2 regions of the Streptomyces sp. NPDC051219 genome follow, and region 2 is predicted to be linked to the other one. Evidence: riboswitches for the same ligand, from Rfam matches in the RefSeq annotation. Region 2 holds a riboswitch; the other holds the start of a gene.
The links. A riboswitch is a leader RNA that binds a small molecule or an ion and turns the genes downstream of it on or off. The one in region 2 is predicted to bind glycine.
Positions count from the first base shown of each region.

Region 1: another riboswitch for glycine. It lies ahead of gcvP (aminomethyl-transferring glycine dehydrogenase); the one in region 2 lies ahead of gcvT (glycine cleavage system aminomethyltransferase GcvT).

Region 1 is NZ_JBFBAS010000010.1:195,424-203,190, reverse strand. It holds gene AB0M62_RS15115 (MerR family transcriptional regulator) at 1-625, shown strand, start outside; gene AB0M62_RS15110 (bifunctional nuclease family protein) at 679-1,152, shown strand; gene AB0M62_RS15105 (MerR family transcriptional regulator) at 1,321-1,965, shown strand; gene AB0M62_RS15100 (DNA polymerase IV) at 2,020-3,525, shown strand; gene AB0M62_RS15095 (PRC-barrel domain-containing protein) at 3,414-3,830, opposite strand; glycine riboswitch at 3,932-4,030, shown strand; gene gcvP (aminomethyl-transferring glycine dehydrogenase) at 4,217-7,102, shown strand; gene AB0M62_RS15085 (DUF5999 family protein) at 7,212-7,409, opposite strand; gene AB0M62_RS15080 (hypothetical protein) at 7,709-7,767, opposite strand, start outside.
Region 2 is NZ_JBFBAS010000021.1:72,020-79,786, forward strand. It holds gene AB0M62_RS22880 (ABC transporter substrate-binding protein) at 1-1,469, opposite strand, end outside; gene AB0M62_RS22885 (ABC transporter permease) at 1,586-2,584, opposite strand; gene AB0M62_RS22890 (enhanced serine sensitivity protein SseB C-terminal domain-containing protein) at 3,049-3,834, opposite strand; gene AB0M62_RS22895 (enhanced serine sensitivity protein SseB) at 4,017-4,820, opposite strand; gene AB0M62_RS22900 (AAA family ATPase) at 5,060-5,701, opposite strand; glycine riboswitch at 5,915-6,012, shown strand; gene gcvT (glycine cleavage system aminomethyltransferase GcvT) at 6,185-7,309, shown strand; gene gcvH (glycine cleavage system protein GcvH) at 7,387-7,764, shown strand.

The DNA of each region.
Region 1 (7,767 bases), on a different contig from region 2:
CATCTCGAAGATCCGCTTTCTGGAGGCGGAAGGCCTCGTCGAGCCACAGCGCACGCCCTCGGGCTACCGCAAATTCAGCCCCGAGGACGTGGAGCGGCTCGCTCAGGTGCTGCGTATGCAGCGCGATCACTATCTTCCGCTGAAAGTCATCCGCGAGCATCTGGACGCGAAGGCTCGCGGGGAGCAGGTCGGCATTCCCGGGCCGCAGGGCGAGGCGGCGTCCGGCGCGTCCGGTCACGAGCCGGACCTGCCGACCGTCCCTCGGGTGGGCCGGTCGGAGCTGCTCGCGGCGGCCGAGGTGGGCGAGGAGCGACTCGAAGAGTGGGAGTCGTACGGACTGATCTCGGCGGCGTCCGGGGGCGGCTACGACGCCGAGGCGGTCAACGTGGCCAGACTCGTGGCGGACCTGGGCCGTTACGGCCTCGAACCTCGCCATCTGCGCGCCATGAAGGCTGCCGCGGACCGCGAGGCCGGGCTGGTCGAGCAGGTGGTCGCGCCCCTGCGCAGACACCGCAATCCGCAGACCAGGGCCCATGCCGAAGCCACTTTGAAAGAGCTTGCCGCGCTGTCCGTACGCCTCCATGCGGCGCTGGTGCAGACCGCTCTCGGGGTGCGCCTGCACTGACCTCGGGGCAGCCCGACTACCCAAACCTGCCGGGCAGGTCCTAGGGTTGCTGTGTGAACGAGCTCGACGTTGTGGGTGTCCGGGTGGAAATGCCCTCCAACCAACCGATCGTGCTCCTGCGTGAAGTGGGAGGCGATCGGTACCTCCCCATCTGGATCGGACCGGGGGAGGCGACCGCGATCGCCTTTGCCCAGCAGGGCATGGCCCCCGCCAGACCGCTGACCCACGATCTGTTCAAGGACGTGCTGGAGGCGGTGGGACAGGAACTCACCGAGGTCCGCATCACGGATCTGCGGGAGGGTGTGTTCTACGCGGAGCTGGTCTTCGCCAGTGGCGTGGAGGTCAGCGCACGGCCTTCCGACGCCATAGCGCTGGCACTGCGCACCGGTACGCCGATCTACGGCAGCGACGGGGTGCTGGACGATGCCGGTATCGCCATCCCGGACGAGCAGGAGGACGAGGTGGAGAAGTTCCGCGAGTTCCTCGATCAGATCTCACCGGAGGACTTCGGCACCAACAGTCAGTGAGCTTTCCGCCCGGCGCCATCGGCGCATTCGAGTAGCCTTTCCCCGCATGGGGGTACGGGAAACCACTCTCAGGGTGATTATCACTCGGCGTGCCGAGTGTGGCGATCGTTGACGCACCCCTGGTGACTGCCTACCGTCGAGAGGGCAGGTCAAGGACGGAGGGTCGGCGTGAGAAGCAGCGGCGGCGGTACGGCGGGGGGTGCCCCTGGACGAAGTCCGGGGGAGGGCGGGCCGTATCCGCTTCACAGCAATGCGGCCGAATCCACAAGGCGTCAGCAGGGACCGGTGGGGGCGGACGGCGGGCAGGACGCGGAGCAGACCGAGCAGGTCGGGTACCGCGGCCCGACCGCGTGTGCGGCCGCGGGAATCACTTACCGACAGCTCGACTACTGGGCGCGTACCGGCCTCGTGGAGCCCAGCGTGCGGCCCGCCTATGGTTCCGGTACCCAGCGGCTCTACAGCTTCCGGGACGTCGTCGTCCTCAAGATCGTGAAGCGCTTCCTGGACACGGGGGTCGCCCTTCAGAACATCCGGACCGCGGTCCAGCACCTGCGCGCCCGCGGGTTCGCGGATCTGGAGCGGATGACGCTGATGAGCGACGGGGCGACGGTGTATGAGTGCACCTCACCCGACGAGGTGGTCGACCTCCTCCAAGGTGGGCAGGGCATCTTCGGGATCGCTGTCGGGGTGGTGTGGCGGGATGTCGAGAGTGCACTGTCCCAGCTGCACGGCGAGCGCATCGACACCGGCGAGACGCTGGTCGGGCACCACCCCGCCGATGAACTGGCCAGACGCCGCAACAAGGCGGTCTGAGGCCGTGCGCGCGTGACGGGGGCAATGTCAGTGGCGTAGGGCAGCATCGGTGACGTGAGAGCCGCGCCCACAATCCTGCACCTGGACATGGATGCCTTCTTCGCCGCCGCCGAGCAGGCAGCGAAGCCCAGCCTGCGCGGCAAACCGGTGGTCGTCGGCGGTCTCGGGCCGCGCGGGGTCGTCGCCACCGCCTCGTACGAGGCCAGACGCTTCGGCGTGCACTCCGCGATGCCCATGGCGCAGGCCCGGCGGCTGGCGCCCCACGCGGCTTACCTCGTGCCCCGCTTCTCGCTGTACCGCGCGGTCAGCGACCAGGTCATGGAGCTGCTCGGCCGGCTGTCGCCGCTCGTGGAGCCGCTGAGCCTGGACGAGGCGTTCGTCGACCTGGAGGCGGGCGGGTCGGCCGATGACTCGGCGTCCGCGAGAGCGGCGGGGGAGCGGCTGCGTCGGGACATCCTGGCCGTGACCGGGCTGACCGGTTCGGTGGGGCTCGCGGGGTCGAAGATGCTGGCCAAAATTGCCTCGGAACAGGCCAAACCGGACGGCCTTGTGGTCGTCGAGCCCGGAACCGAGCGCGAGCTGCTGGCCCCCATGCCGGTACGGACGCTGCCCGGCGTGGGCCCGGCCACCGGTGAGCATCTGCGGCGTGCCGGCATCACCACGATCGCGGAGCTGGCGGAGGCCGGCGAGGACGAGCTGGTCCGGCTGCTGGGCCGGGCACACGGCGGCTCGCTGCACCGGATGGCACAGGGGCTCGACGACCGGCCGGTGGTCGCCGAGCGTGATGCGAAATCGGTGTCGGTCGAGGACACGTTCGATGTCGACCTGCACGACCGGGGGCGGGTGCGGACAGAAGTGCAGCGGCTGGCCGACCGGTGTACGCAGCGGCTGCGAGCGGCGGGACGGTCCGGCCGTACGGTCGTGCTGAAGGTGCGTCGGTACGACTTCTCGACGCTGACCCGTTCCGAGACGCTCCGGGGTCCTACGGACGACCCCACCGTGGTGCGCGAGGCCGCCGCACGACTGCTCGAGGCGGTGGACACCACGGGCGGGGTCAGGTTGCTGGGCGTGGGTGTCACCGGCCTGGCGGACTTCACCCAGGAGGATCTGTTCGCGCAGGCGGCGGGAGAGCCGGCCGAGCCTGCGGAGGGCGGCGAAGAGGCCGGGAAGGCCGTCGGTGAACTCGTGGAGGGCCCGAACGCCGGGGGCCGGGCCGGGGCACAGGCCGGGGAGGGGCCCGCTCCCCCGTCCGAGCGGCGCTGGCCTGCCGGACACGATGTGCGGCACGCCGTGTACGGGGCGGGATGGGTGCAGGGGAGCGGGGTGGGGCGGGTGACGGTGCGGTTCGAGGAGCCCGGGTCGGAGCCCGGCAGAGTGCGGACGTTCCGGGTCGATGATCCGGATCTGGAGCCCTCGGATCCGCTGCCTCTCGTCGGCCGGGTTGCGGATCAGGCGTCTTCGGTGCCGGCGATCCGGCCGAAGTCGCGGTCCGCGGGGGAGGGGGCGGAGGGCGACGGGGGACCCGCCATCCCTCCGGGGAACGAGACGTCCAGACCATAGTGGTGGTAGAGCTGGAGCTCCTGTTCCGGGGAGAGATGGCGGCCCACACCGAAGTCGGGGGCGTCCTTGATGAGAGCCCGTTCGAAGGGCACGCGCAGGCCGTCCGCGACCACTTCGCTGGGCTCCAGCGGCACGAACGCGTCACGGCTGAACAGTCCAGTGCGTACGGCCGCCCACTCCGGCATGCCGGTGGCATCGTCGAGATAGACCTCGTCAATGGTGCCGATCTTGGTGCCATTACGGTCGAACGCCTTGCGGCCGATCAGGCTGCGCGGATCGATATCGGTCTGCACGGTCCCTCCAATTGGTCGCAACTGCTCCGTAAATACTACAAAAGTGCACATTTGGGGTTGCGGCCACTCGGGGGACCTCCGCAGGTGGCGCTGGTAGGCTGGCTGTCGGCTGCTGACCCCGTGCGGGAGAGTCCTCCGAATGCAGTAGACGGAGGCGCCGAAGGAGCAAATCCTCCCCGGAATCTCTCAGGCACACGTACCGCACGGACGAGGTCACTCTGGAAAGCAGGGGCGGGCGTCGGGCGGTACACACCGGATCCCCTCCTCACCGACGGTGAAAGCCGGCGCGCCTCGGCGGGCCGGTGAAACTCTCAGGTTGAGATGACAGAGGGGGAGGCCGTCCGGGCACCCGCGCCGTGGTGCCCCTCGCAGGTCGCGTCAGACCAGGAGGCCTCCCGATGACCGCCAACCGCATTCCGCTCTCCCAGCTGGAGCGTGGCATTCCCTTCGAGCACCGCCACATCGGCCCCGATGCCGAGGCGCAGGCGAAGATGCTCGCCCAGGTCGGCTACGGCTCGCTCGACGAGCTCACGGCCGCTGCGGTACCCGACGTGATCAAGAGCGCAGAAACGCTCCGCCTTCCGGACGCCCGCTCCGAGGCCGAGGTGCTCGCCGAACTGCGCTCCCTCGCGGAGCGCAACCAGGTGCTCGCCCCGATGATCGGGCTCGGTTACTACGGCACCTTCACCCCGCCGGTGATCCTCCGCAACGTGATGGAGAACCCGGCCTGGTACACCGCCTACACGCCGTATCAGCCGGAGATCTCGCAGGGCCGCCTCGAGGCGCTGCTGAACTTCCAGACCGTCGTCGCCGAGCTGACCGGGCTGCCGACCTCCGGCGCCTCCCTGCTCGACGAGGGCACCGCGGCCGCCGAGGCGATGTCGCTCTCCCGGCGGGTGGGCAAGGTCAAGGAGGGCGTCTTCCTGGTCGACGCCGACACGCTCCCGCAGACCATCGCCGTGATCGAGACCCGCGCCGAACCGACCGGGGTCGAGGTCGTCGTCGCCGACCTGTCCCAGGGCATCCCGGCAGAGGTCGCCGAGCGAGGAGTCTTCGGCGTACTGCTGCAGTACCCCGGCGCCTCCGGCGAGGTCCGCGACCTCAAGCCGGTCGTCGAGCGGGCCCACGAACTGGGCGCGATCGTCACCGTCGCCGCCGACCTGCTCGCGCTCACCCTGCTCGTCCCGCCCGGCGAGCTCGGCGCCGACATCGCGGTCGGCACCACCCAGCGCTTCGGTGTGCCGATGGGCTTCGGCGGACCGCACGCCGGCTTCATGGCCGTACGCGACAAGTTCGCCCGCAGCCTGCCCGGCCGTCTGGTAGGTGTCTCCGTGGACGCCGATGGCAACAAGGCGTACCGGCTGGCGCTGCAGACTCGCGAGCAGCACATCCGCCGCGAGAAGGCGACCAGCAACATCTGTACCGCGCAGGTCCTGCTTGCGGTGATGGCCGGAATGTACGCCGTCTACCACGGCCCGGACGGGCTGCGGGGGATCGCGCGGCGCACCCACCGCTACGCCACGCTGCTTGCCGAGGGCCTGCGGGCCGGCGGCGCCGAGGTCGTGCACGGTGCGTACTTCGACACGCTGACCGTACGGGTGCCGGGCCGGGCCGACGCAGTCGTGGCCGCCGCCCGTGAGGGCGGGGTCAACCTGCGGCTGGTCGACGCCGACCACGTCTCCATCGCGTGCGACGAGACCACCGGCCGCACCGAGATCACGGCTGTCTGGGCCGCCTTCGGGGTCGAGGCCGACATCGAGGCACTGGACGCGGCCGGGGCGGACACGCTGTCCGAGGGCCTGCTGCGGACGGACGACTTCCTCACCCACCCGGTCTTCCACCAGCACCGCTCCGAGACCGCGATGCTGCGGTACCTGCGGAAGCTCGCGGACCGGGACTACGCGCTGGACCGGGGCATGATCCCGCTGGGCTCCTGCACCATGAAGCTCAACGCGACCACCGAGATGGAGCCGGTGACCTGGCCGGAGTTCGCGGCGCTGCACCCGTTCGCCCCCGTGGACCAGGCGCAGGGCTACCTCACGCTCATCCGTGAGCTGGAGGAGCGCCTTGCCGAGGTCACCGGGTACGCCAAGGTGTCGATCCAGCCCAACGCCGGCTCGCAGGGCGAGCTCGCGGGCCTGCTGGCCGTACGGGCGTACCACCGGGCCAATGGCGACACCCAGCGCACCATCTGCCTGATCCCGTCCTCCGCGCACGGCACGAACGCGGCCAGCGCCGTGATGGCCGGGATGACGGTCGTCGTCGTCAAGACCGCCGACGACGGCGAGGTGGACGCCGAGGACCTGCGCGCCAAGATCGAGCAGTACCGCGACGAGCTCGCCGTGCTCATGATCACGTACCCGTCCACGCACGGCGTGTTCGAGGAGCACGTCGCCGACATCTGCGCCGCCGTGCACGACGCGGGCGGCCAGGTGTACGTGGACGGCGCCAACCTCAACGCACTGGTGGGCGTGGCCCGGCCGGGCAAGTTCGGCGGCGACGTCTCGCACCTCAACCTGCACAAGACCTTCTGCATCCCGCACGGCGGCGGCGGTCCGGGCGTCGGCCCGGTCGGTGTCCGGGCGCACCTCGCCCCGTACCTGCCGAACCACCCGCTGCAGCCGACCGCGGGACCGGAGACGGGTGTCGGCCCGATCTCCGCCGCTCCCTGGGGCTCCGCGGGCATCCTGCCGATCTCCTGGGCGTACGTACGCCTCATGGGCGGCGAGGGCCTCAAGCGCGCCACCCAGGTCGCGGTGCTCGGCGCCAACTACATCGCCAAGCGGCTGGAGCCGCACTACCCCGTGCTGTACACCGGCCCTAACGGGCTGGTCGCCCACGAGTGCATCGTGGACCTGCGGCCGCTGTCCAAGGCCACCGGCGTCAGCGTGGACGACATCGCCAAGCGACTGATCGACTACGGGTTCCACGCGCCGACGATGTCGTTCCCGGTGGCGGGCACGCTGATGATCGAGCCGACCGAGAGCGAGGACCTCGGAGAGCTCGACCGCTTCTGCGAGGCGATGATCGCGATCCGCGGCGAGATCGAGCGGGTCGCCTCGGGCGAGTGGCCGGCCGACGACAACCCGCTGCATCACGCGCCGCACACGGCGGCCGCGCTGGGCGGGGAGTGGGACCACGCGTACACCCGTGAGGAGGCGGTCTTCCCGGCCGGCGTCTCGGCGGCGGACAAGTACTGGCCGCCGGTGCGCAGGATCGACGGCGCCTTCGGCGACCGCAACCTCGTCTGCTCCTGCCCGCCGCTGGACGAGTACGACAACTGACGCGTCCGACGCGTCGGCCCGCGGGCGTGCGTCAGGGCCGGTTCGGAGAGTCTCCGGGCCGGCCCTTCGTCGTGCTGTTCGTGGTTCGCAGTACGCCCGCCCGGCGGGGTCAGGCGGCCTTCATGACCTGAAGCGGCCGGTGCGGGGCGATGATCTGCCCGTCCGGCAGCAGCTCACCGGTGTCCTCGAACAGGAGGACTCCGTTGCACAGCAGGCTCCAGCCCTGTTCCGGGTGGTGCGCAACGACATGCGCCGCCTCCCGGTCGGCGGAGTCGGCTGACGGGCACGGTGGCTGGTGCTGGCACATGGATGCGTTCTTTCGCTGCGGTGTAGTGAGTGTCCTGCGGCTCGATGCGGTGTTCATGGCCGCCCCCCGTAATCAGTCGGTCGGTCCGGTCCCCAGTGTTGCCCTACAGGCGTCAATCCGCAGGGATTTCCCGGCAGCTCTGCCTTACTGATTAATGACGCATCACCCGTGCGGACGGTTCAGCTCAACTGCACGGTCTCTTCGGATGGTTCGGAGTGGCCGGACCGGACTAGTCCGGACGGGGCCGACAGCAGGGCGCCCCGCGACCGGGCCCGGTCGCGGGGCGCTGGACTGCCGTGTCAGGCGGGCGAGCCGAGCAGGGGCACCTTGGAGAGGCGATGGGTCAGTACGGGCAGCA
Region 2 (7,767 bases):
AAGTCCGCGCCCCAGCCCATGATGATGATGCCGTAGCCCTTGTCCTTGACGACCTTCGGCGAACCGATGATGCCGGACGTCTGGGCGCCGTCGAACTGGTCGACCTGGGCGTCGATGCCGACCTGCTTCAGCGCGTTCTGCAGCGAGACGGCCGTGGCCACCTCGACCGGCTTGTTGTTGCGCACCGCGATGGTGGTCTTGAAGCCGTTCGGCTGACCGCACGCCTTGAGCGCCGCCTTGGCCTTCTCGAGGTTCGGGCCGCCGTCGTTCTTCAGGACCTCGTACGGGTCGTACTTGGTGTCCGCGCCCTTGATGCCCGCCGGGAGCATGTTCGGGGCGATGTCACCACCGGCCTGCGGGCCGCCACGGGCGGTCTGCAGCGACTTCTTGTCGGCGGCGTAGATGACCGCCTTGCGGCACTCGATGTTGTCGAACGGCTTGACCGTCTGCGGGAACACCGCGTAGCGGATGAAGCCGGTCTGGCCGTTGTCCAGGTTGGCCTTGTGCTCGCGCAGAGCCGTCGTGCGGGACGCCTGGCCGATGCCGGTCGCGTTGATGTCGACGTCGAAGTCGCCCTTGAGCAGGCGCTTGTCCATGTCGTCCGCGTTGGCCATGAAGGTGACCGTGATCTTGTCCGGAAGCGCCTTGCGGATGGTGTCCGAGGCGGGCTTCCAGTTCTTGTTGCGGGACAGCGACATCGACTTGTTCGGCGCGTACGAGTCAATCTTGTACGGGCCGTTGGAGAAGGGCTTCAGGCCGTACTTGGCCGCGGTGTCCTTCTCCTTCTTCACCGGGGAGGCGGCCGGCATGGCGAGCATCTGCTCGAAGTCGCCGTTCGGCTTCGGGAGCTTGAAGATGATGGTCTTCGCGTCCGGCGTCTCGATGGCCTTCAGGCCGAGCTTGTCCGGCGACGTGTCCTTGTAGGGACCCTTGTACTCGCCCTTGGGGTCGAGGACCTGCATCAGGTAGACCGGGCCGCCGGAGATGACGTCCTGGGCCCAGGTGCGCTCGATGCCGTACTTGATGTCCTGCGAGGTGACGGGCGTGCCGTCCTCCCAGGTCACGTCGTCCTTGAGCGTGTACTTGTAGGTCTTGCCGCCGTCCGAGATCTCCGCGTTGGCGGTCGCGAGGTCCGGCACGAGCTCCGTGCTGGCCGGGCCCGCCTCAGGCTTGAAGCTGACGAGCTGACGCGTGTAGTAGCGGGCGAAGTCCCACATGAAGCCGTAATAGCCGCGCTGCGGGTCCCAGGAGTCGGCGTCCTGCGTGCCGACGAACTTCAGGGTGCCGCCCTTCTTGTCGGACGCGTTGGCCACCTTGCCTATGCCCGCGTTGAAACCGGGGGCCTTGCCGGCGCCGTCCTTCTCGTCGTCCTTGCCGTTGCCGCCACATGCGGTGGTGGTCAGCAGAGCCGCGAGCACGACAGCCGTGCCTGCGGCAAGCCTGCGCTTCGACGTGCGATGGGTTGTCACGATGCTCGCAACCTCCGTAGTAGTCACGGTCTTCTCAGAGCCGTGGTTCTTGGCTGTCGCTCCTGACTGATAGGCAGGGGCTGTTTGTCCGCAGGGACGTGCGGGGGTCTCGGGGGTCAGCGGGACCCCTTCGGATCCAGCGCATCTCGTACGCCGTCACCGAAGAGGTTGAAGGCCAACACGGTGACGAAGATCGCCAGACCGGGGATGATCATGAACAGCGGATCGTCCTCGTACGTGCGCACGGCCGTCGAGAGCGTCTCGCCCCACGACGGGGTGGGAGGCTTGACGCCAACGCCGAGGAAGCTCAGGGCGGCTTCCGTCAGGACGTTGGTGGGAATCATCAGCGTCGCGTAGACGGTGATCGGGGCCACCAGGTTCGGCAGCAGCTCCCGGAAGAGGATGTACACCCGGCCCGCGCCGAGGCTGCGCGCGGCCTCGACGTACTCCCGCTCGCGGAGCGAGAGCGTCTGGCCCCGGACGATGCGGCCGATGTACGGCCAGCCGAAGAAGCCGATCACCAGCACGAGGACGGCGATGCGCAGCCCCGAACCGGAGAAGCCGAACAGCTCGTTCGGGATGACCGAGATCAGGGCGATGATGAAGAGCAGCTGCGGGAAGGCGAGCAGCAGGTCCATCACCCGGCTGATCGCCGCGTCGACCCAGCCTCCGAAGTAGCCGGCCATGACGCCGAATACGGTGCCCATCGCGACCGCGACGAAGGCCGACAGGAAGGCGACGAGAAGCGAGATGCGAGCTCCGTAGACCACGCGGCTGAAGACGTCTCGGCCGTTGACCGGTTCAACCCCGAAGAGGAACTCGGAACTGATGCCGCCCCAGTCGCCGATCGGGGTACCCAGCAGCGGGTCGATCTGGTCCTCGTGCAGCTCCTCCGGCGGGTGGCCGAGCAGGCTCACGATCAGCGGAGCGAATATCGCGACCAGAATCAGCAGCAGCACCACGACGCCGCCGGCCAGGGCGACTTTGTCGCGCTTCAGCCGGATCAGGGCGATCTTCCACGGGGACCGTCCCTCGATCGCCTTCTGGGGAACATCGGCGGCGACGTCGACGGCTGCGGTCTCGGCCGCGCTCGTGTCGTGCAGTGGTGCCGTCATCGGTGTGGGGACCCCTCTCGGCCGACGGTGGCCGGCCCATGCCCGCCGCTGTGGCGGCTTCGTTCACATCAATGGTGCAAATCGTGCGCGTGGTGCGAAAATTGCTCGATGGAGCAGCTCGTGCACCGGACCGTCGGGTCCTTGTTGCGGGAGTCTTCAACGCTGCCGCGATCACCCGCCAGACCTGTCGGGGAATGGATGCGTAACCGTGATGTGGCCAGGGGACTTCCGTTATCCGGACGCAATGATCGGCTCAGCGGAGCAAGACCGCCCGTAACGCCCGGATCGGACACGAAAAACAACGCGTGCTGGTTGCGCGGGAATTGTCCTGGGCGGGGAAGTGGCCGGGGCTGGGAGCGATGTGGGGCCGCGAGGGAGCGGTGTGGGGCTCGGGCGGGCTACGGGACGGCCTCCGGGCACCGGGGGGAGACCCGAACGGGTGCGGCAGGGACGGCCCCTGGGCGTCAGTACGTGCCCGGGTAGCCCGAGGCCGCCGGGGGCGCCGCAGCAGGCTGGTGCGCCTCGCGGTCGTAGAACGGGCGGGCCTTCGCCCGCAGCCACATCGCCACCGGGTCGTACTCGTCGGACATCGCGACCGTGGAGACCGGCAGCCCGTCCGGGACGGCGCCGATCGACTGCTGCATCATCACGCGTACCGCCTCCACCGAGGGCGCGGTCGTGTCGTAGAGATCGAGGCCGATGGCCAGGTACGGGCTGCCGAGCGCGGGCTGCACCCAGGCGCGGCGCAGCGACCGGACGGGGCCGGTGCGATGGGCGTTCTGCGTGAGCTGGGCGTAGAACTGCGGGATCTCGATGGCGGGTTCGGACAGCCGGAGCGGTCCGGCCGGCATCCGGTCCAGCCCGGTGGCGATCCGGCGCAGGTCCGCCCACGGGATGCCGACGCCGCCGCCGGGGGCGTGCGGGTTGAGCCAGATCCCCCAGCCGTCGGGATAGAGCGCGCGGGCGACGTCGAGGCCGGTGACGACCTCACAGGCGCGGTTCCAGCCGCTGGCGGCGAGTTCCTGGGCGGAGGTGACGCAGGGCGCGTAACCGAGCCCGTCCACCTCCATGTTCCCGTACTGGGCATCGGGGGACCCGGCCTGCCCGTGCCAGAGCAGCATCCAGACCTGGCCGGTCGTGGGGTCGGCGAGAGCGTGCAGCAGCGCCTCGTAGGCGTCGTAGCGCCCGGGCGTCACCTGGCGCAGCATGTGCTCGACCTGCCCGGCCGCCGCCGTGCCTGACGCACTCACCCGGAACCCGCCCCTCTTCCGTCCACCGTGCCGGCCCGCGGTCACGGGGCCGACGGCCGCATTCGGTGCACACTCGTGCGGCCAGGTCATCAAACCAGCTTAAGCGGGAGTCCTGACACCGACTTGACGCAGGACTTCTCGCCCGCGCCGTCGCGCGAGCTGGAGAGACGCTTGTGGACAGGCTACGGAGCGTCCGGCCGAGGACGCCGGTAGAACGGCTGCACCCGGTCCAGCATCCAGTCCCCCACCGGGTCCTGGGCCACGTCGAGCAGGACGAGGTTGACCGGCCACGGCACCTCGGCCCGGCCCAGCGCCCGGCCCAGAGCATCCATCGGGGCATTGCGCTCGGCGGGTTCCCAGGCCAGCAGCTCGATGCCGACGAACAGCACCGGGGCGTCACCTTCGATGCTGGCCAGGCAGCGCCGGGCGGAGAGCACCGTGCCGGACGCCTCGAACTCGGCCGCCGCCGCGGCCAGGAAGTCGAGCGGGTCGTCCTGCCAGTCCGGCTCGAAGAGCCGTACCCGGCCACCACTGGCCGCCCCTCCCCCGGGACCTCCGGACGGGGAGGGACCCCCGAGTGGCGCAGCGCCGACCCGGCACAGCTCGGCGACAGCCGCGGGCGGCAGCGGCACGCCCACCGCGCCGTCCGGGTTCACGGCGATGCCCAGCTGCGGCGGCAGGCCACGGGCGAACTCCCGGGCGGGCGCGACGGTGAACGGCATGTGAGAACCGGCGCAGTGCAGGAACTGCTGCTCGGAGCTGAAGACGGGTACGTACGCGGCGCCGTGGATGTCCATGGTGGGCAGGTCGAGATCCCGGCTGTCGGGACCGCCTCCGTTCGGCAGAGGTACCCAGACGTGGCTGCGCCCCAGGACCTCGATCAGCCGGCCGCCCGCGGACGGGTTGCCGACCGAGGCGGCCAGCACCTCCTCGAGCTCGTTGCCCGGCCAGCCGCCGTACGGAGCGCCCTGCGCCGGAATGTGCATGTCCACCGGAGTCCCTTTCCCACCACGCTGCCGCGCTGCCTGCGGGAAAAACCCTAGGTGATGTCCGGCGCGTCATGCCCGGCCGGCCGCCTGCACGCCGCAACACGTGGCGTTCCGCGACTGGCCGCGCCGTGAAGGGCCTGAACGAGCTGAGCGACCCGACCTGCCCGAGCGAGCTGACCGAGCCGAACGACCTGACCGGCCTGACGCGTCGGATTCCCCCGTGACGTCCCGCGGCGTCACTCGCCCCGGTCGTCGGCGGGCACGAAGCCGATCCGCCGCAGCGCCCCCGCCGCGCTCCGGTCCAGCAGCACCGCCGAGGTGCAGCCGGCCGGCAGCCGGCCCTTCTCCGCGTCGCGCACGAGCCGGCCCACGGCCCGCCGGTGCCGGGCGAAGGCGTAGCCGGAGACCCCACGGCCTCGCTCGGCCTGGCCCTCCAGGGCGACCTCGGGGGTCACGTCGAGCAGCAGGACATGGAGCGCGCGCCCCCGGCGCCGGGCCTCGCGGGCCAGGAGCCTGCGCACCCACGCCTGCGTACCGCAGTCGTGCACGACGACGCTCTCGCCCGAGCGGAGCGCCCCCCACAGGCCCGAGTAATGCGCGATGCGCACCAGGGGCCGGTAGACGGCGTACGGCAGGCGGCCGGGCATCCGGTCCTCCCAGCGCTCGCGTACGTCCTGGGAGTCGATGCTGCGCGTCGCCGCGGTCCGCTTGATCAGCGTGCTTTTGCCGCTGCCCGGCAGACCGGAGACGACCACCACGTCGCCCGTCGCGAAATCGAGGCCGTGCGGGCTGCGCCCGGCCCGCCCCCGCAGGTCGCGGACTACCGGCTCGGGCCGTCCGAGCGCCTTCCGCACCGGCACACCGGGCTGTGCGGGCATCGCGCCGGCGACCCCCGCGGTCGTCGCATACGCCCCAGGCCTCGTCACAGTGATCGTCCTCCCCCAGTCGGGTCACTCGTACCCATGTCCACCGAGTGTAAAGAAACGGTAATGAGGTACAAGCGTTTTGCCGTTCGCGCCGGTTTGGGGCCGGGCCCCCCACACTGCTCCGATGCGTGCAATGATGTCCGCGCCAACTGCATAACGGCCGCTTGAATCCGCGCGGGAGAGTCCTGGCCACTGTGTGCGCCGGGCGCCGAAGGAGCAAGTCCCTCCCTTGAATCTCTCAGGCCCCGTACCGCGCGGGCGAGGCACATCTGAAAAGCGGGCCGCTGCCAGGTGGCTCCACCCAAGGTGCAAGTCACGACCGACGTTCAGCCATATGGTTCAGCCATATTTACGCACGGTCGTGGTGAACCTCTCAGGTTCCGATGACAGATGGGGAGGAAAGTCCTCGTCGGCCATGCCCTGGGAGCCACCCCTATGACGAACACCCCCCGCCTGACTGCCCTCGATGCCGTGCATCGCTCGCTGGGCGCGACCATGACCGATTTCGCGGGCTGGGACATGCCGCTTCGGTACGGCAGTGAACGCGACGAGCACAACGCGGTCCGCACCAAGGCCGGTCTCTTCGACCTCTCGCACATGGGCGAGATCACGGTCACGGGTCCGCAGGCCGCAGACTGCCTGGACTTCTCTCTGGTCGGCAACATCGGCGGTGTCGCCGTGGGCCGCGCCCGCTACACCATGATCTGCGACGAGGACGGCGGCATCCTCGACGACCTGATCGTCTACCGCCTCGGTGAGACCGAGTACATGGTCGTCGCCAACGCCTCCAACGCCCAGACGGTGCTGGACGCCATCGCCGCCCGCGCCGGGGAGTTCGACGCCGAGGTCCGCGACGACCGTGACGCATACGCGCTGATCGCCGTCCAGGGTCCCGAGTCTCCCGGCATCCTGAAGTCGCTGACCGACGCCGACCTGGACGGGCTGAAGTACTACGCGGGCCTGCCCGGCACGGTCGCCGGCGTCCCCGCGCTGATCGCCCGTACCGGCTACACCGGCGAGGACGGCTTCGAGCTGTTCGTCGCCCCGCAGTACGCCGAGAAGCTGTGGCAGGCCCTGACCGAGGCGGGCGCCCCCGTAGGCCTCGTCCCGGCCGGACTGTCCTGCCGCGACACGCTCCGCCTGGAGGCCGGCATGCCGCTGTACGGGCACGAGCTGACCACCGCGCTGACGCCGTTCGACGCGGGCCTCGGCCGGGTCGTCAAGTTCGAGAAGACCTCCAACGGAGGCAACTTCGTCGGCCGCGCCGCCCTGGAGGCCGCCGCCGAGCGCGCCGCGACCAACCCGCCGCGCAAGCTGGTCGGCCTGATCGCCGAGGGCCGCCGGGTCCCCCGCGCCGGCTTCTCCGTCGTCGCGGACGGCAAGGTCGTCGGAGAGGTCACTTCGGGCGCCCCGTCCCCGACCCTCGGCAAGCCGATCGCCATCGCGTACGTGGACGCGGCACACGCCGAGCCCGGCACCTCCGGGGTGGGCGTCGACATCCGCGGTACCCATGAGCCGTACGAGGTTGTGGCGCTCCCCTTCTACAAGCGCCAGAAGTGACCTCGCGCACACCCGCGCGTCTCACTCTTCAAGACGACAGTCCACCAGCACTCCCCCGCATCCAGGAGAATCAGGCCATGAGCAACCCCCAGCAGCTGCGTTACAGCAAGGAGCACGAGTGGCTGTCGGCCGCCGAGGACGGCGTCTCGACGGTCGGCATCACGGAGTTCGCCGCGAACGCGCTCGGCGACGTCGTCTTCGCCCAGCTCCCTGAGGTGGGCGCCACCGTCGCCGCCGGCGAGACCTGCGGCGAGCTGGAGTCGACCAAGTCCGTCAGCGACCTCTACTCCCCCGTGTCCGGTGAGGTCACCGAGATCAACCAGGACGTCGTCGACGACCCGTCGCTCGTGAACACCGCCCCGTACGAGGGTGGATGGCTGTTCAAGGTGCGCGTCTCGGACGCGCCGGACGATCTGCTCTCCGCCGACGAGTACGCCACCCTCTCCGGCAACTGACAC